Regions from separate parts of the Cohnella soli genome, predicted to be linked through region 3. Evidence: riboswitches for the same ligand, from Rfam matches in the RefSeq annotation. Region 3 holds a riboswitch; each other region holds the start of a gene.

Region 1 (6,477 bases), on a different contig from region 3:
TTGCCGACAGCGACTGAGCGTATTTGATCGACGTCTCGACGACGTGGGTAATACCCGAGACAGGGAGGATAAATACGTTCCCTTCGATCGGTAACGACGGCTCGCACGTCGATAAGCGAAGCTGATCGCCGACGGCTTCGTAGTGTTTCTTGATGCGGTGGAACACATAGATGATCGCGGGCAAGAAGATGATAGCCGACCACACTTGCTCGAATTTTGTGATGAAGAACATCAACGACACCGTGAAACTGATGAGAGCGCCGATGGAGTTGATCACAAGCTTGCTGATCCAGCCTTTCGGTTTTTGCCGGATCCACTTGACCATCATTCCGGTTTGCGACATCGTGAACGGAATGAATACGCCGACGGCGTAGAGCGGAATGAGATGCTCGGTGTTCCCTTGGAAAGCGACGATAAGCACGATGGACAGGAAGCCAAGCGTAATAATGCCATTCGAATAACCGAGCCGATCGCCGCGGGCGGTAAATATTCTCGGAATAAACTTATCTTTGGCCAGGTTTACTGCCAGCAACGGGAAGGCCGAGTAACCGGTGTTCGCTGCGAGGATCAAAATCAAGGCAGTTGTTCCCTGAATAAAAAAGTACATGAAATGGCGGCCGAACGTTTGCTCCGCGATTTGCGACACGACCGTCACTTCTGCCAGAGGGCTGATCCCGTAGTAATAAGCGAGAAACACAATGCCCGAGAACAGTAAAGCGAGCAGTGTGCCCATTGCAAGAAGCGTGCGTGAGGCATTCACCGGAGCGGGTGTTTTGAAATTAGGAATGGCGTTGGAGATCGCTTCGACGCCTGTCAGTGCCGAACTGCCAGAAGCGAAAGCTTTCAGCAGCAAAAACAGGCTGATCCCGGCGACCGGAGTTCCGATGGACACGTGAGCATCAGGGGTAACAGCGCCGGTTGCGATGTCATAAAGTCCGACCCCGATGAGGATAAACAACGCAAACACGAACAAATAGACGGGATAAGCGAGGATCGAGGCCGATTCCGTCACGCCTCTTAAGTTCAGCACCGTTGTAAACAAGACGAAAACGATCGCGATAAGCACTGTATGCTCATGCAAGCTCGGAAAGGCGGACGTAATCGCGTCGGTGCCCGCCGAGACGCTTACGGCTACCGTTAGCACATAATCGACAAGCAAGGAGCCGCCGGCGATCAGACCGGGCCATACGCCGAGGTTTTCTTTGGAAACGACGTAGGCGCCTCCGCCGTGCGGATAGGCATAGATGATTTGCCTGTAGGACAAGATGAGCGCCGTCAGAAGGACAAGCACGCCGATCCCGATCGGAACGGAATACCAGAACGCTGCCGCGCCAAGCGTGGCGAGAACGATCAAAATTTGCTCTGGGCCGTAGGCGACAGAGGAAAGCGCATCGGAAGAAAGGATGGCCAGCGCTTTTGTTTTGTTCAGTTTCTGCTCCCCTAATGCCGTTGACTTGAGGGGGCGTCCGATTAACAATCTTTTGATGGAAAACATGTCTTTTCACCGCCGAATGATTTTGATTCTAACTACTTCTTGTTAATGTGTCCGATTCAGCGGCTTTCAGCACGACAAAAAACCGCAGAGGAAGACCCCCGCGGTTACAATCGAACCGAAGTTGTTTCGCTCTCTAAGGACGCTTACGAGGTTAGCTGACGGATTCGGGCGCGTAGAGTCGCCCTACGGCTGCCGTTCATGACGGCGCAGCCGATTCACCCCGGTTGGCATTTGTCAAAAAGATGCCGGTGGTTCCCCCGCTTTTCGTGACGAAAACTCAGCGTTGCAATGCATGATGAATGGGATGGATAAATCATATTCCTTCGATGCCGTTGCTGTAAAATCGGGATTTCAGCCGGAAAATACCCGTCAAAGGCAATAGTTGACCATGAATGCGCATACATGGGTTCGGCTCTAATCGTAGCCTCTTAATTAAGCTTGTACCTCGAAATGTTTGTTTGCCGGGTGCGACAACATTTGCATATCGGAATCTATTTCTAGTAGGATAGGCTTATAACGATAGTTGCGAGAGGGGAGAGTCGACATGTTGAAGCTTGGGGAAAGGATCATCATTGTCGATGACCGGTTTGAGCAGAAGCTGCCTTTAGGCGAATACGGCTATGTGATCGCTTATGACCGGAACAACGACAGCGCGTTTGATTATGTAATCCGGGTTCCGAAAGCGAATAGGCAATTTTACGTGCCCGGCGGAGATATCGAATTGGAAGAGACAATGTTGGAGCTCGAAGCGGCGCGCATCGAGAAGGAAGCGCTGATCGATTTCGCTCTAGCAACCCGCAACGAGGAATTATTCAAAAGAATTATGAACGGCGATCAAGCGGAAGATGAGCCGGCCGAAGAGACGAGCAAGGAAGTGTTGAGCCGCGAAGAGTTCATTCGCCAAGTGAATTTGAAGGCGTGGATTTAAAGCACCTCGAGCCACATAAGCCTGAAAGCTAAAACGAACAAAGCAACGCCGACATTCGCGCCGACCCGAAAATGGTTGCGTGAATGTCGGCGTTGCGCCGTTAAGCGTACAGGGTCACGTGAGAGGGCAGAGGCATCGCCTTACCGAACAAGTAGCCTTGAAACAGGGGGACGCCCGCGTTGCGCAAGTAGTTCCATTCTTCTTCGCGCTCGACCCCTTCGGCGAGAACGTTCCCCCCGAACCGGGACGTTCTTTCCAACAAACCATCGATATATTTCTGCTTGGCCGTATCCGCGTCGCAACCGCTGACCCATCTGCGATCCATTTTTACATAATCCGGCTTTAATCGTTCGACAGCACCGAGCGTAGCGAAACCGCTGCCGACATCATCGAGGGCAAGATTGACCCGTTGATCCCGATAGACGTCGAAAACGCGACCTAGTTTGTTCTCATCCAGCGGTTCGGTTTCTATCACTTCAAAGACGCAATCTTCCGGAGCCGTTCCGGTAGCTTTCATTAGGTCGAACGTGTCTTTCAGGCACGATGCCGGATGAAGGAGCGACGATGGGAGGAAGTTGACGAATCGTTTCGTCCCCGGCGGCAGATGGGAAGCTCCCATGCGAATGGCAGAATGTCGCGCCGCGCGGTCGAGGAATGCGTGATGGCCGGTACGGCGCGCGGTCTCGAATAGTTCCGCCGGTCGGAACGGGGCTTGTTCCGGCAACGGACGGAGCAGAAATTCGTAACCGATCGGTCGGCGGTCGGTTGCCACGATCGGTTGAAGGTGCGGAGTGAAGATCCGATACAAAATGTAGTCGGATACGCTGATCCCGCCGATTTGACCGAAAAGGGCGGAAAGCGGGAACCAACCGTCCGTACTACTGTCCGGCACATCGGCTTCGTCTATCGTTTCTTCAAGATGGTCAGCCGACACTCGGGGGTCGCCATAATCGATTCTGCAGCGAACGTTGTCCGCGTCTGCGACGGACATATTGCGTTGCAGGTGACCGAGTAACTTTAGCAATTGCTCGGGAACGTCGTAGGTTGTCGCAAGCGGAGACGTAACATCGTTCGACGTATTTTCGACAGCTTTGCCGAGCGTTCGGCGCAAGACTGGATCGTCCGACGCGAACTCGACGAGACCGGCATCCCGAAGCGGCGACGGAAATTTCGCGCGATAGTATCGGGGCATCTTATCCTCCTGTCCGCAAGCGAATGGCGTGTCTGGAAACTCCGAAGGCAGCAGATTTTCAGATACGCCCTAGGCTTGCAAAGTGTCGTTGAGTTCCCTTAGTTTGTCCGATATAATGAAAAGAATGAGCGGATATGCGGTATTAGGAGGGGGAAGCAACTATGAGCATTACGATTAAAGATGTTGAGCATGTCGCCAATCTGGCCCGTCTCGAGCTGTCCGATGCGGAGAAAGAACAATTTTCCGGACAACTGAATGCAATCTTGAAATACGCGGAGAAGTTGAACGGATTGAATACGGACGGCGTTGAGCCGACAACCCACGTTCTTCCTTTGGCCAATGTTATGAGAGAAGATACGGTAAAAGCTTCCTGGCCGATCGAGAAAGTTCTCCTTAACGCGCCTGAAGAAGAAAATGGGCAGTTCAAAGTGCCTGCCGTGCTGGAATAACGACTAGGAGGATTTAAGCATGTCGCTTTTCGATTTGAAACTGTCCGAAGTACATAATCGGCTTCAACATAAGCAATTATCCGTATCAGAGCTCGTAGAGCATGCGTTCGAACGGATTTCCGGTACGGACGAGCGGATCGGCGCGTTTCTGGCGCTGAACGAAGAAGGCGCGCGCGAGCAGGCGAAAGCGCTTGACGTACAAATTGCTGACGGCGGGGAAAGAGGGCTGTTGTTCGGCTTGCCGGCAGGCATCAAGGACAACATCGTTACCGAAGGGCTGCGCACGACGTGCGGCTCGAAGTTTCTTGCCAACCACGATCCGATCTACGATGCGGCTGTCGTGACGAAGCTGCATGCGGCGCAATCGGTTACGATCGGTAAGCTGAACATGGATGAATTCGCAATGGGCGGTTCCAACGAGAACTCCGCTTTCGGCGTCGTTCGCAATCCGTGGGACTTGGAGCGCGTTCCCGGCGGTTCATCCGGCGGTTCCGCCGCATCCGTCGCCGCAGGGCAAGTGTACTTCTCGCTCGGCTCCGATACAGGCGGTTCCATTCGCCAACCGGCTGCTTATTGCGGCGTCGTCGGCTTGAAGCCGACATACGGCCTCGTCTCGCGGTTCGGTCTCGTCGCGTTCGCGTCTTCGCTTGACCAGATCGGGCCGATCACGAAAAATGTCGAGGATTCCGCTTATGTGCTGCAAGCGATCGCCGGCCATGACGAGCGCGACAGCACGTCCGCCAAAGTCGATATTCCGGACTATACCGCAGCGTTGACGGGCGATGTCAAAGGGCTGCGCATCGGCGTGCCGAAAGAGTACCTCGGCCAAGGCATCGACCCTCAAGTGAAGGAACGCGTGCTTGAAGCGCTCAAAGTTTACGAGTCGCTTGGAGCGACATGGGAAGAAATTTCGCTTCCGCATACGGAGTACGCCATCGCGACTTATTACTTGCTCGCCTCTTCCGAGGCTTCTTCCAATCTTGCTCGCTTCGACGGCGTTCGTTACGGCGTGCGCGCGGACAATCCGGCGAACTTGATCGACTTGTACCGCAAGTCCAGAAGCGAAGGATTCGGACCGGAAGTAAAAAGACGGATCATGTTAGGTACGTATGCGCTAAGCTCCGGATATTATGACGCTTATTACAAGAAAGCTCAGCAAGTTCGCACGCTCATCAAGCGCGACTTCGATCAAGCTTTCGAGAAATACGATCTTATCGTCGGTCCGACGGCACCGACGCCGGCGTTTAAGCTCGGCGCGCAAGTCGGCGATCCGCTGACGATGTACTTAAATGATATTTGCACGATTCCGGTCAGCCTTGCGGGCGTGCCGGCTATCAGCATTCCGTGCGGCATGGCGGACGGTCTCCCGGTCGGATTGCAAATTATCGGCAAGCCTTTCGACGAAAGCACGGTACTAAGAGCGGCGCACGCATTCGAGAGCCAGACTGGCTTCCACGCTTCGCGTCCGGCATTGTCCTAGGAGGAAAAATCGATGTCCAAATACGAAACGGTCGTCGGCCTCGAAGTCCACGTCGAGCTGCATACGAAATCGAAAATTTTTTGCGGCTGCTCGACGTCCTTCGGCGCGCCGCCGAATACGCATACTTGCCCGGTCTGTCTCGGTCATCCGGGCGTACTTCCTGTGTTGAACCGCCAGGCGGTCGAATACGCGATGAAAGCCGCCATGGCGATCAATTGCGAAATCGCGGAATGGTGCAAATTCGACCGGAAAAACTATTTTTACCCTGATTCGCCTAAAGCGTATCAAATTTCGCAATATGACCAACCGGTCGGACAGAACGGTTGGATCGACATCGAAGTGAACGGCAAAACGAAACGGATCGGCATTACTCGCCTTCATCTGGAAGAAGACGCGGGCAAGCTAACGCATATCGATGGCGGCTTCGGCTCGCTCGTCGACTTAAACCGTGTCGGTACGCCGCTCGTTGAGATCGTGTCCGAACCGGATATCCGGTCTCCGGAAGAAGCGAAAGCGTACTTGGAGAAACTTCGCGCGATCATGCAATATTGCGACGTCTCCGACGTCAAAATGGAAGAAGGCAGCCTGCGCTGCGACGCCAATATCAGTCTCCGACCTTACGGGCAGGAGAAGTTCGGCACGCGCGCCGAGTTGAAAAACATGAACTCGTTCCGCGGCGTGCAGCGCGGCCTCGAATACGAAGAGCTGCGTCAAGCGGACATCCTTGACGGCGGCGGAGAAGTGGTTCAGGAAACGCGCCGTTGGGACGAAACGCAAGGAAAGACGTTCAGCATGCGCGGCAAGGAAGAAGCGCATGATTATCGTTACTTCCCGGACCCTGATCTCGTCCGCCTCCATATCGATGCAGAATGGAAAGCGCGCGTGAAAGCGTCGATTCCGGAGCTGCCGGACGCCCGTCAGGCTCGATACATC
Region 2 (6,477 bases), on a different contig from region 3:
GACAGAAGCGAGACCTTCGATGACTTCGCCGTCTCCCGGAATCATCTCTCCCTGTTCCACGATGACGATGTCGCCTTTGCGCAGTTCAGTCGAAGCTACGATCGCGACGCCTTGAGCGCCGACGCGTTTTCTCGCTTGAATGTCCTTCTTGGTGTTTTTCAAAGCATCGGCCTGCGCTTTGCCCCGGCCTTCCGCAAGAGCTTCCGCGAAGTTCGCGAACAGGACGGTTACAAGCAGGATAAAAAATACCGCCGCATTAAATCCGACATCGTCCTTCGTCCCGCCGAAAGCTCCCGGGAAAAGCGTCATCAGCAGCACGACGGCCGTCCCGACTTCGACGACAAACATGACCGGATTTTTCATCATGCTGCGCGGGTTTAATTTCAGAAAGCTGATTTTGATTGCGCGATTTACGATCGCAGCCGTCAGCATTGATTTGCGATTGGCGCTCATGCGCGTTCACCTCGTCATTATCCTAATTTCAAATGTTCCACGATCGGACCGAGTACGATGGCCGGCAAGAAAGTCAGCGCACCGATGATTAATACCGTGCCGATCAGTATGCCGTAAAAAAGCGTGTTATCCGTCCGGAACGTACCGACCGTCTCCGGTACTCGCATCTTGCGCACAAGCGAACCGGCCACTGCCAGCATGGCGATCATCGAGACGTAACGGCCAAGTAACATGACGAGCCCCGTCGTAATGTTCCAGAACGGCGTATTGTCGGCCAACCCTTCGAAACCGGAACCGTTATTGGCAGCTGAGGACGTGTATTCGTACAGCACCTGCGTGATGCCGTGGGAACCCGGATTCGAGATGGACCCTTGCCCGAGATCGGTCAGGAACGCGATCGCCGTCGGAACGAGAATAATGAACGGATGGGCGAGAATTGCTACCGCGATCAGCTTCATTTCCTTCGGCTCTATTTTGCGACCGAGAAATTCCGGCGTACGTCCGACCATCAGCCCGCATAAGAAAACGCCCAATATCGCGTACATCAGCATATTGATCAGCCCTACGCCTTTGCCGCCGAATACAACGTTCAGCATCATCTCGCCGAGCGCGCCAAGGCCGCCGAGCGGTGTAAGCGTGTCGTGCATGTTGTTGACCGTTCCGGTCGTCGCCGCAGTCGTGACGGCAGTGAACAAGGCGGATTGCGGAATGCCGAAGCGGACTTCCTTGCCTTCCATGCTGCCTTGCGACGCATCGATTCCCATCGCGTTGATCGCGGGATTGCCTCGCAGCTCCGAGAAGTAGATGAGCGCGAGGAATGCAAGGAACAGTGTCATCATTGCCCCGAACACAACCCAGCCTTGCTTGCGGTTGCGAGCGAAGCGCCCGTATACATAAGGAAGAGACGCGGGCAACGTCCACATGGACAATATTTCGATGACGTTCGTCAGCGGGGTCGGATTCTCGAATGGATGAGCCGAGTTGGCGCCGAAGAAACCGCCGCCGTTCGTGCCCAGATGTTTGATCGACTCCAGCGCGGCAACCGGACCGATCGCGATGTTCTGCACGGCACCGGAGAGCGTCGTTACCGTCACCGTTGGATCGAGCGTTTGCGGCACTTGCAGCGCGACGAGCAGCAGCGTCGCAAGAACGGCCGTCGGCAGGAAAATCCGGGTATGTGCCTTCACGAAATCTTCGAAGAAGTTCCCGATCGTCTCGCCCTTGCTCGTGATACCTCTGACGAATGCGATCGCCACCGAGAAGCCGGTCGCCGCCGACGTGAACATCATCATGATGATGACAGCCATCTGAGAGAAGTAGGACAAGCCCGATTCCCCGCTATAGTTCTGCAAGTTCGTATTGGTCATAAAACTCGTAATCGTGTTAAAAGAAAGCGTCTGTTCCATGTTATCGATGCCGCTCGGGTTCAACGGCAAATATTTCTGTACCCGTAAAATCAAGTAACCAACCGCCACAAGAACGATATTGGTCAGCAGAAACGCGAGCGCGTACTTTTTCCACGTCATGCCTTCCCGATTTTTCAACCCGATAAGCTTATAGATCAACCGTTCGAAGCCGCCGAAAATACGATCTTGCCGACTAGGTTCATTAGAGAACGCATGATATACATAACTTCCGACTGGTTTCACTAGCAGCGCCAGCACCGCCAGAACGATGACGATTTGCAACAGGCCCATAGCCTTTCCTCCCCTAGAACTTCTCCGGATTCACCAATGCGTATATCAGATACAGAAAGACGGCCGCCGCGACGATCGATACGATAATCATGGGCGATCCCCTTTCTCTCCGTCGACGACCCGGCCGCACCAGACAAGGAAACCGTAAAACAGTGCGAAAACACCCGCCAACAATGCAATCATATAAAGATCAAGCATGGAAAGAGCCCCCTTTAGCAGTTTCGATCAAATCGTCGGTGACAAGAAACTCGCAGTTCAACCCGTGGCTATGAATGACATAACTGGCTCCCAGTCCTTTGTACACATGGCGCGGCTGATGGCTTTCCGTCAGGACGTAAATCGGCTCCGTTGTCCAACTGCGGCAAATTTGAATGTATCGGCAGATGAGCGCGAGACTCGATTCGAATAAAAATACTTTGCCGACTTCGACTTCGGGAACGATCCACGTTTCTTCTTTGGCGGTATTCACTTCGACGATGCGATCGGCGCCGATTATGGACATACGCTTGCGTTCCGCCGCGTTGTTCACGATAACCGCGAACGGGACGTTCCGGGTTTGAAGCAGCTTGACGAACGACTCGCCGGCCGGCGTAGGCGCCGACACGAGTACGATATTGGGATGGGCCAATGTTTTCTCCTCCTGAAATTGGACCCGCGGCTGGCATAAAAAAAGAAGCCGCAGGAAGAGGGAACTTCTCGTGGCTTCCGGACATGGTCGAATAAACCGTGCCGTCACGATCATGAGTCGCCTCTCTCGGTACGCTTACGAGGTTAGCTGTCGGATTCGGGCTCGAGAGTCGCCCTACCGGTCGGCGGAGCTGCAGCTCCCGCCTTTCCGGATTCACCCCATGGACGTCGGCGCTAAAGCCCGTCCGTCTGGTTCCCCCGCTTCCTGCTCACAGGAATTCAGCGATAAAATGGCATAACAAAAACCGCAGAGGAATAAACCCTGCGGCCGTGAAGGTCACAAGTCCATCATCCTCTCCCCAACGTGCGAACGCCCGGAACCGGTCAACACCGATCAAGACGAAGCACTTCAACGCTTACGAGGTTAGCTGTCGGATTCGGGCGGTGAGAGTCGCCCTACCCGAAGCGCCGCCCTAGGAACGGCGCTTCGGGATTCACCCCGGACGGCGCGGGCGCGGCTCTCACACCGCACGCGCGCCATCGATTGGTTCCCCCGTTTTCCGCATTTTCGCGGAAACTCAGCGATTACGAATGGAACATTTGAATTGCTGAATCGAATATTACTCCTGACTCCGTTCCTTGTAAAGCAATGCCGCAAGCGGCCTGCACGCATATTTTGCCAGCCCTGTTTTTTGTACCGCTTACAACGGTCCCAAGCTCCAGAAAGCTCTTTTACGCTCGCTATCTTTCACGCTTTCTTGATTGCGGCCAATATTCCGACACGGGAGAGGTTGGATTCCTCGCCAGTCAAATGATATAATTTCGAAGGGAAATAGAGAGATCAAAGGGGGACTTGTAATGAGCACTTCGCGTAATCGCTTGACCCTGGCGCTAATCGCGCTCATCGCTCTGTTGCTCGTAGCTTCAGGCTGCGGCAAGAAAGAAGAAAACCAAAATTCAAAGGCAACTTCCGGCAACGGAGCTGCCGCCACACAGGAGGCTTCTGCAATGAACGGAGTAGACACTAGCGGAGATAACCCAATCGTAACAATCGAGATGGACAGCGGCAAAACAATCACCATCGAACTGTACCCGAAAATCGCCCCGAACACCGTTAACAACTTTATTTCGCTCGTCAAAAAAGGGTTCTACGACGGCACCATTTTCCACCGCGTAATTCCTAACTTTATGATCCAGGGCGGCGACCCTGAAGGCACCGGCATGGGCGGACCAGGTTACTCGATCGCCGGCGAATTCTCACAGAACGGCTTCGAGAACAACCTGAAACATACGGAAGGCGTCCTCTCTATGGCGCGTTCCGGGAACCCGAACAGCGCTGGCTCCCAGTTCTTCATTATGGTCGCTCCCGCCCCTCACCTCGATGGCGCATATGCCGCCTTCGGCAAAGTAACCGAAGGCATGGACGTCGTTAACGAGATCGTGAACTCGTCAAAAGGTGCGAACGATCGTCCGAAGACACCTCCAGTTATGAAGAAAGTAACTGTCGATACGCGCGGTGCTGACGCTCCGGAACCGGAGATTATCAAGTAACTTCTCAATAAAAGAGTAGGGCGATGCCGCCGAACGAACGGATGATTTCCGTTATTCGGCGGCATCGCCTTTTTTGTGCGCTCAACATTTGCTATGCCCCTTGACCTTAGGTCTGACCTAAAGTGTACAGTATAGGCATCCCAAGCTTTATGCAGAAGTGGAGTGTGTCCCATGAAAAGCGAAATTACGATCAGCGAGTTGGCTAGACTCATGAATGTGTCCGTTCATCAAATTCGATATTTTGAGGAAAAAGGCGTGCTCGAGCCGGCCTATACAAGCGACAACCAGTACCGCATGTACGGTATGGACGAAATTTATCGGCTTTCGCATATTTTGCTGCTGCGAAAGCTCGGCGTGCCCGTCGGACTTCTGAAAGAGTGCATGGACAATTATTCTGCGGATCAATCCCGACATCTTCTTCAGCACTTTTTGCATGACGTAGAGGACGAATTGAAGCGGTTGGAGCAGCTTCGGCAATTCATCCGTAAAGTGCTGCATGAACAGCAAAGCTACAGCTCCCTGAGCAGCCCATATGCGATTAAGCAGCGAGACGCCGTTCACCTCGCAAGGTTGGTCGAAATGGATCCGAGCGCGAACCTTGGCGCTAGACAGATAGTCGAACGGGCGCGGCGAGTTCCCCATTTGTTCGAGTCGGACATTCATTATGTTTGGGATGATTCGAATCGGCTGACGTTGTACACCGAAACGGAAGCGCCTGGCGATCTCGTTATGCCAGAGGGCGAATATCTTACGTTGCAGCGGCCTGCTGATCAGGATGACGAAATGGATCAAATGATCGAGCAATTCAGCAACTGCGCGGCCGATCAGGGTTACATCATCCAGGGGCCTATGGTCCTGATTGAGAAATCGTATTTATCCTTGTTCAGCAAACACAAGCTGCATTACGAACTGCAAGCTCTGATCTCGCCTACGGATCGTACCTGCAAGGAGGTTCGCAGATGAATCCTTCATCGAAAGCACGGATCACCGCTCTCGATCTGGCCAGAGCGCTGGCGATCTTCGGTATGATTATCGTGAACTATAAGCCCGCCATGAAGGCGGACAATGATGGACCTGCGTGGTTACGCGCAATCGCGGGGGTGTTCGAAGGGCGAGCATCGGCTTTGTTCGTTGTGCTGGCCGGAGTCGGGGTATCGTTAATGACATCGAAAGCACGGAGAACGATGGATTCTTCGCTCATCCGCCAGAGCCGAAACAGCTTATTTCGCAGAGCCGCATTCCTGCTTGCCGCCGGCACGTTTCTATTGCTCATCGGCTGGAGCGCCGATATTTTACACTACTATGCCGTGTTCCTGTTTGTTGCTGCCTTCCTTTTCACAGCATCCGATCGCATACTTCTCGTTCTGATCCCGATCGTATTGCTTGTATCGCAGATGTTGTTGCTCGTACTCGATTACAGCGCAGGATGGAATGCAGAGTTCCACGAATACAGCGGCTTCTGGACGTTGGATGGGTTCGTTCGAAATCTGTTGTTTAACGGATTTCATCCTGTGTTTCCTTGGTTGTGTTTTTTCCTCGTTGGGATGTGGATCGGGAGAAGGGATTGGCTGAACCGGGAAAATCGAGCGAGGCTGCTATCGTTTTCATTGCTGGGTGTCGTAGCTTTGGAAACCGTGTCTTATTTGCTGATCAGGTGGACTTCTCCATGGTTAGACCACGAATCCGCGACCTATCTTTTCGGAACGAAACCGATGCCGCCAACCGCTTTGTACATTCTCTCGGGCACTTGTTCGTCTTTGGGCATCATTGCAATCTGTCTGTACGCGATCGACAAGTTCGAGCCGTCTCGTCTTACTCAAGCTGTAATTAGCACAGGGCAATTATCTTTGTCTCATTATATCGGGCATGTCGTGATCGGATTAGGGGTGCTTGAGGTATTCGGATATTTGGAAAATGGCAATCTCGCTTTTGCGCTGGCCTACGCGACCGCCTACTTCATCTTCGCCATCCTTTTCTCGACAGTGTGGAGAAGGCGGATGGACAGGGGGCCGGTAGAGTTGCTCATGAGAAAATTAAGCTGAGTCTCGTGGAGAGTCACCGGACGAACAAATTGAACAAATTGGCCTTCACGATAACGAGCACGTAGTCAGGTGGAACCGAATTAGAGCGGCGCGGAAGCGCGATAATG
Region 3 (6,477 bases):
CCGATCTGGATCATCGTCAAAATAATCAGCTGTCCTGCCGTTGTCCAATACGTCCCTGTATCGACGACGACAAGACCGGTAACGCATGTCGCCGAAGTTGCCGTGAACAGCGTATCGATGAACCGCGGCTGCGCTGCTCCCGTATGGGCGAACGGCAGCATGAGCAGTCCCGCTCCGATGAGTACGATTGCAGCAAATCCAAGAACGAGAATACGAGGCGGGGAAGACAAAATTTTACCGAACAACTTGCGCATTTACGATCTCCCCTCCGTCAGCCGATTATGATTTTGCCTTCCGCATGCCGGAACAGTACTCTGCCCGGTTTCGGCCCAAGAGCATAAGTAAGCGTAAGCGGCCCCAACCGGCCAATAAACATTAGAAAAATAATCGTTAGTTTGCCCGGAATCGTTAATTCTCCCGTAAGCCCCATCGACAGCCCTACCGTGCCGAACGCCGAAGTCGCCTCGAACAAAATGCTTAGAAACGCGGCTTTTTCCGTTGTCGCCAGCGCCATCGTGCCTAGCGTCACGATGCCGATACAGAACAAGGTAACGGTAACGGCTTTGTACACTCGTTCTTTCGCCAGCCTGAGCTTAAATAACACAACATCCTCTTTGCCGCGCATCATCGCGAGAACCGCGCCGACGAGTACGGCGAATGTCGTCGTCTTGATGCCGCCTCCGGTCGATCCGGGAGAGGCGCCAATAAACATCAAAATAATGATGAAAAATTGCGTCGCTTGCCTGAATTCGGATATGTTGACCGTCGTAACCCCGCCGGATCGAGTCGTCACAGACTGAAACAGCGATGAAAGCAGTTTATGACCGAAGCCGTCGTCTCCGACCGAGCGACCGTTCGTAAACTCGAACACGAAAATGACGAATGTGCCGAGCACGATCAATCCCGCACTCACACTAAGAACAACTTTCGTGTGCAGCGAGAATTTGCGTGTTTTTCGGAACGGCACCTCAACCAGGTCGGCAAGCACGATAAAACCGAAACCGCCCAAAATAATGAGCCCCATCGAAACAATGTTCATATAAAGATCGGAAGAGTAAGCCGAGAAACTTCGGAAATCGCCCGACAAATCAAATCCGGCATTGTTGAAAATCGAGATGGAATGAAACACGCCATGATACAGCGCTTTGCCAACGGGCATATCGGAAGCGAAGCGAATCGTATATAGCAGCGCTCCGACCGTCTCCAACGCAAGCGCGTATAAGATGACTTTGCGTACGAGCCTAACCAAGCCTTCGATGCTGCCCTGGTTCAGCGACTCTTGCAAAATCAACCGTTCCTTCAGCGATATTTTCCGCCGGAGAATTAGCGCGAACAACGTCGCCATCGTCATAAAGCCGATTCCGCCAACCTGAATGAGAATCAGTATAACCCAGTGGCCGAACGCGGAAAAATATGTACCTGTATCAAAAAGAACCAAGCCGGTGACACAAGTGGCGGACGTCGCGGTGAAGAGCGCGTCGACAAAACCGATCTTATCGCCGTTCGCCGTCGCAATCGGCAACTGAAGCAGAAACGCCCCGATAACAATAATAATAGAGAATCCAAGCAACAACGTTCTGGGCGGAGACACGCTAAGCCACCGCACCGCTTTTCTAATCAATCCCGTCACCTCATTCTGCGCAACAAAAAAAGCACTGGAATCCCAGTGCTCGGACATACGCACATGATCCCTGTTCGCATACAGCCTACGAGGTTAGCTGTCGGGTTCGGGCACGAACAGATTGCCCTATCCGAGCGGAGGTTAGGCCGCTTGGAATTCACCCCGGTCTACGCGAATACAATAGAACTTGTACCGCGAGCGGTTGGTTCCCCCGTTTTCCATCGTTCGGAAATTCGGCTTTCCTTTCGTTTCATCGGCATCGACGAAACGTACCACCGAATTATATTCTTTCCACCGAAGGGGGACAACATCAATTTGAAGTCAAACCGACGCATTTGAACGATTATGACGAAGCTATTCGCACAATATAACGACCGGACAACGATTATCGGCGTCTTTGCTTTCATTTTCGCCAAAAATGCGAGATACTTGATGAAAATAGTGGAAAAAGTTCGCGCGGCCTTGCTGTATGCGTTTACTTCGGCTTTTATTGCGTAAGGAGAGATGTTAGTTGAACGAAATACAACTGTCGCGTCTGGATCGTCGCTGGGTATGGGCCGCCGCAGTCGGCCTCCTGCTTTTCTTGCTTATTCAGGTTTTCCCCTCTGCGGGCTCCTTGTTTTCCTCGGGCTCGTCAAACGTGCTCACGCGTTCGGAAGCCGAAGCGAAAGCGATCTTCTGGGCGGAAAATAAATTCGGGCTCTCTCCGAAAGAGACGTCGGATGCAGAAATCACACATCTGTCGGACAGCGACACGGTCGGTTACTTGTCGAAGTACCGCTTGCACGACACCTACGACAAAACATGGTCGAACAGCGCTCCAACCGATGTCTACGCCGTATCCTTGTCTTCCTCCGCATATCCCGGCAAGCTTAATCTTTATATAGACATGGTAAAAGGCCGACTCGTCGGATGGGACCATGTACCTACCAAAAAAAGAACCGGTCAGGCATCATCCGGAGAGGGAATAAATGAAAGCAAACAAAGTGCCGTCGCCAGGGCACTGCAATACGCGGAATATTGGGGCGCGAATCCCGCCGAATGGAACCCCGACGGTTATGTGCAGGATGACGGTTCTGTTCGTTTTACCGCCGCTTCGAGCAAAGCGGCTATCGGAAAAGCTGCCGTAAAGCTCGACGTTCGAGTTCCCGCTTCATACAACGCTTTGTCTTCCGCGTTCCCGCCTTGGCAGAGCGGATTCGTCCGTTACGGTGTCGATCTGCCCACCGATTTCCTTCACGACTTGAAGACGCAGCAAACATGGTCGTCCAAGCTTTCTGTGTTCGGATTCCTGCTGCCAAGCATTTTGTTTTTTATTTTGGCGATCATTTATGCGGGCACATACGGTGACCGCACATCGTTCGTCAGAGGTATTTTCTTAGCTTCGGTGTTCTTCGTTCTGTACGCAGGCATTACGTTTAACATGATTCCCGGGCTTCGGGCCGGCAATTGGGAAAACGGTTCGAGCACAGGCGAGCAGGCCACGATTATCGTCAGTCTGATTACTTACTTCGTGATGGCGGTTATGACTTATTTCTCCGCAGTCGGGGGAGACGGGCTGTGGAAGTCGATGGGGCTTGCGCTCTGGCCGCGCTGGCAAGAAGCGGGGTATGGAGACAGCGTACTGGCGAGCATGCGAACCGGCTACTTCCTAGCCTTTATTTTGCTCGGCATGCAATCCGTTATTTTGCTGGCGATGGAGAATATAGCAGGCTCGTTCTCTTCGTCCGATGCGACCCAGTCGATGTACAACATGAGCTTCCCGTGGCTGCTGCCGCTGCTCGCCTGGTGCGCTGGCATTTCGGAAGAGATGCAAAGCCGTTTCTTCGGTATCGCGCTGTTTCGCAAATGGTTCGTCGGCATCGCCCGCAAACTGATCGGTCGCGAGCCGTCGGGACGTACGGTATCGGCGCTCACGTTCGTCGCCATCGTGCCTCCCGGCTTGCTCTGGGCGCTCGGACACGTCGGTTATGCAATCTATCCGTTCTATACGCGCATTATCGAGCTTGTGCTGATGTCGCTTCTGTTCGGCTGGTTTATGCTTCGGTTCGGGATTATGGCGGTCATTTTCGCGCACGTCACGCTTGATGCGGTTTTGATGGGCGTGCAGATGATGTTCGACGGATTGCCGGGCGACTTCGCCGCAGGCATCTTCAGCCTCGCTATGCCGGGACTTGTCGGAATACTCATTTGGTGGTTGCACCGCCGATTAAGACGACCGGCATTCCGATCCGGAACGTGAAGCGGCCGTTATCGTGAACGAACGAAAGTTGTCCTCCGTGAAGTTCGACGATGCCGCGGGCGATCGACAAACCAAGCCCTGCCCCCGCCTCGAGCGAGTCTTGCGTCCTAGCGTCGTCTACCTTATAGAAACGTTCGAACAATCGTTCTTCCTGTTCCTTCGTAATGGCTTTGCCTTCGTTCTCTATCGCAATCGCCGCCCGGTTGCCGTCCGTTTCCAAAGCGATGCGGATCGTACCGGGCTTTATCGAAAATTTCAAAGCGTTCGCGATCAGATTGTCGATCGCCCGCCGAATGCGTTCGGGATCTACGGCGACCATGATGCGCCCGGGCGGCAATGAGGTTCGCATTTCGATTTGCAGCTCCGATGCCAGAGGCTCGATCTCGGCGAATAGCTGAACCAGCAGTTCCCGAAGATCAATCTCTTCAAGCTCCAGCCGCAATCCTCCTTGCGTAATCCTCGTGTATTCGAACAACTCGTCGATCAACGTTCGCAATTGCTGTGCTTTAACATAAGTGTTGCCGACGAAGCGGTCATATTCCGCTTCGTCCTGGTACGCTTTTCCCTTCAGCAGATCCAAGTAGCCGATAATACTCGTGAGAGGCGTTCTCAGGTCGTGAGACACCCCGGTAATGAGCTCCATCTTGGACTTCTCGACAGACCTCTCTCTTTCGATCAGATTTTCCAGTTTCTCCGCCATCGTATTGACATTAAAAGCCACTTGTCCGAGCTCGTCCTTCCGTGTCTCGGGAATTCGATAGCGAAGATTTCCTGCAGAAATAACGGACAATCCTTCCGACAGCTCACGCAAATATCTGATCGTGTTGCGGGTCAGCCATAGAAATGTGACCGTAAACGAACCGAAGAAGGCGATGACAGATATCGGCACGTCAAACAAAAGCCCCGTCGGGATGCTGGTCGATACGAGCATTCCGACAGCAAGGCTCGCGATGAAGGTCCAGATCATCTGCATGCGAATGCTTTTTCTGCCCGTAGCGATCTCCCATGGATTACTTTTCAATTTTGTATCCCACTCCCCACACGGTCTTGATATAGCGCGGCTCCCGCGGATTGTCCTCGAGTTTGTCGCGGATATTGCGAATATGCACCATGACCGTATTGTCCGAAAAGCCGCTTCGCTCCTTCCAGACGCACTCGTAAATTTTATCCGCATGAAACACTTGCCCTCTATGGGTTGCGAGCAATTCGAGAATGGCGAATTCGAGCGGCGTGAACGATATTGGCTTCCCTTTCAGTTTCACGAGATGCTGGGCGACGTCGATATGCAAGTCTCCGACGTCAATCGTTGACTCGTCCGGCTCGTTTCTTGCCGCCGAACGTTGCTGCCGGCGCAACTGCGCTTTTACCCGCGCCAACAGCTCAAGCGGACTGAACGGTTTGGCGACGTAGTCGTCGGCACCGGTGGACAAGCCTATGATCTTGTCGATCTCTTCCTGTTTGGCAGATAACATGATGATGGGAATGTCGGACGTTTCGCGTATTTTCAGGCAAGCGTTAATACCGTCCAAGTCAGGCATCATGACGTCCAGAATGATCAAGTCCACGACCTCTGCATTCACGATTTCTACCGCGCTCATCCCATTGTTCGCTTCCAATATGCGAAAGCCATCGTTGCGCAAATAGACATGTATGACATCGCGGATCGCCGCGTCGTCGTCGACGACAAGGACAGTCGTTTGTTGGCGCACCGTCAGCCCCTCCTATTGCATATCATTTTCCCTTTATTTTACTCCAACGCTCGTTCCGCTTTCCATAGAAGATTCGACCTTTTCGCGACGCTCACGATAGAGGAAACGGTTCAGCAGCAAGCCGGCGAATTCATAGGAAAACTTGGCGACAAGCACTCCAGCCAGAACGTCGGCGATAACGTGCTGCTTGATGAACAGCGTGGATGCGATGATCGTCAACGAGAACAAGAAAATCGCAATTCTCGTTTTCCTTCCCAAGACGACAGCTCCGTATATCATTAGCGTGCTCGACAACACGTGAGTGCTCGGAAAACAATTAAACGGTTCGTCGTGAGCATATACGAAGGAAACCAATCCGTTAAAAAAGCCTTCCGGTTCGACCGTCGGGCGCGGCACGGTCGTCTGGAACAAGAAATAAGTCAAACTTGCGACGAGAACCCCGATGCACAGAGCAAGTATTGTTCGATAATATTGCCTCACGCTCCGGCGCAGAACGAGAGTAAGGACGAGAAACAAAAACGGATACCAAAGCAAATAGGGAACAGCAAACGCCGGGACGAACGGAAAAGCGATATCCGGTTCGGTTACGAGCGACCACACGCGGCTCGAGGTATGATTTTGCGTCAGGTAAAGCAAGTTCAGTAGCGGAATAGCGAGCAACGCGAACAAATGACGGTACTTTTTTAACTTTTTCATCTTACTTTCACTCCTTCATATCATCCGTAAACCTAATGTATACGAAGAAAATAAGGAAACCCGGGGGGACTTTCTAAAGAAAAAATGAAGATTGCGTCGAAAAATAAAACCGTCGTGCACGGGGCACGACGGTTCATTGCATATTGCATATAGGAATAACTCATAATCATTCCGCGTTCAACGTCTCGAGAATGCGCTGGGCAAGCGCC

What was found. Region 3 has a riboswitch for cyclic di-AMP ahead of ACFPOF_RS22770 (TrkH family potassium uptake protein). Riboswitches for the same ligand answer to the same signal wherever they lie in the genome.
Region 1: it holds a riboswitch for cyclic di-AMP, as region 3 does, so the genes downstream of both, ACFPOF_RS29565 (APC family permease) here and ACFPOF_RS22770 (TrkH family potassium uptake protein) in region 3, are expected to answer to the same signal.
Region 2: it holds a riboswitch for cyclic di-AMP, as region 3 does, so the genes downstream of both, ACFPOF_RS17115 (hypothetical protein) here and ACFPOF_RS22770 (TrkH family potassium uptake protein) in region 3, are expected to answer to the same signal.

Annotation. Positions count from the first base shown of each region.
Region 1 covers NZ_JBHSMI010000067.1:6,902-13,378, reverse strand. The annotation lists gene ACFPOF_RS29565 (APC family permease) at 1-1,495, opposite strand, end outside; cyclic di-AMP (ydaO/yuaA leader) riboswitch at 1,620-1,788, opposite strand; gene ACFPOF_RS29560 (ATPase) at 2,040-2,423, shown strand; gene ACFPOF_RS29555 (EAL domain-containing protein) at 2,524-3,615, opposite strand; gene gatC (Asp-tRNA(Asn)/Glu-tRNA(Gln) amidotransferase subunit GatC) at 3,777-4,064, shown strand; gene gatA (Asp-tRNA(Asn)/Glu-tRNA(Gln) amidotransferase subunit GatA) at 4,084-5,544, shown strand; gene gatB (Asp-tRNA(Asn)/Glu-tRNA(Gln) amidotransferase subunit GatB) at 5,557-6,477, shown strand, end outside.
Region 2 covers NZ_JBHSMI010000028.1:180,934-187,410, reverse strand. The annotation lists gene kdpB (potassium-transporting ATPase subunit KdpB) at 1-453, opposite strand, end outside; gene kdpA (potassium-transporting ATPase subunit KdpA) at 471-2,150, opposite strand; gene ACFPOF_RS17120 (potassium-transporting ATPase subunit F) at 2,164-2,241, opposite strand; gene ACFPOF_RS17115 (hypothetical protein) at 2,341-2,778, opposite strand; cyclic di-AMP (ydaO/yuaA leader) riboswitch at 2,895-3,072, opposite strand; cyclic di-AMP (ydaO/yuaA leader) riboswitch at 3,176-3,371, opposite strand; gene ACFPOF_RS17110 (peptidylprolyl isomerase) at 3,636-4,328, shown strand; gene ACFPOF_RS17105 (helix-turn-helix domain-containing protein) at 4,500-5,291, shown strand; gene ACFPOF_RS17100 (DUF418 domain-containing protein) at 5,288-6,370, shown strand; gene ACFPOF_RS17095 (hypothetical protein) at 6,384-6,477, opposite strand, start outside.
Region 3 covers NZ_JBHSMI010000029.1:558,425-564,901, forward strand. The annotation lists gene ACFPOF_RS22765 (TrkH family potassium uptake protein) at 1-254, opposite strand, end outside; gene ACFPOF_RS22770 (TrkH family potassium uptake protein) at 272-1,618, opposite strand; cyclic di-AMP (ydaO/yuaA leader) riboswitch at 1,690-1,870, opposite strand; gene ACFPOF_RS22775 (CPBP family intramembrane glutamic endopeptidase) at 2,133-3,863, shown strand; gene ACFPOF_RS22780 (HAMP domain-containing sensor histidine kinase) at 3,808-4,884, opposite strand; gene ACFPOF_RS22785 (response regulator) at 4,874-5,572, opposite strand; gene ACFPOF_RS22790 (phosphatase PAP2 family protein) at 5,606-6,268, opposite strand; gene uvrC (excinuclease ABC subunit UvrC) at 6,435-6,477, opposite strand, start outside.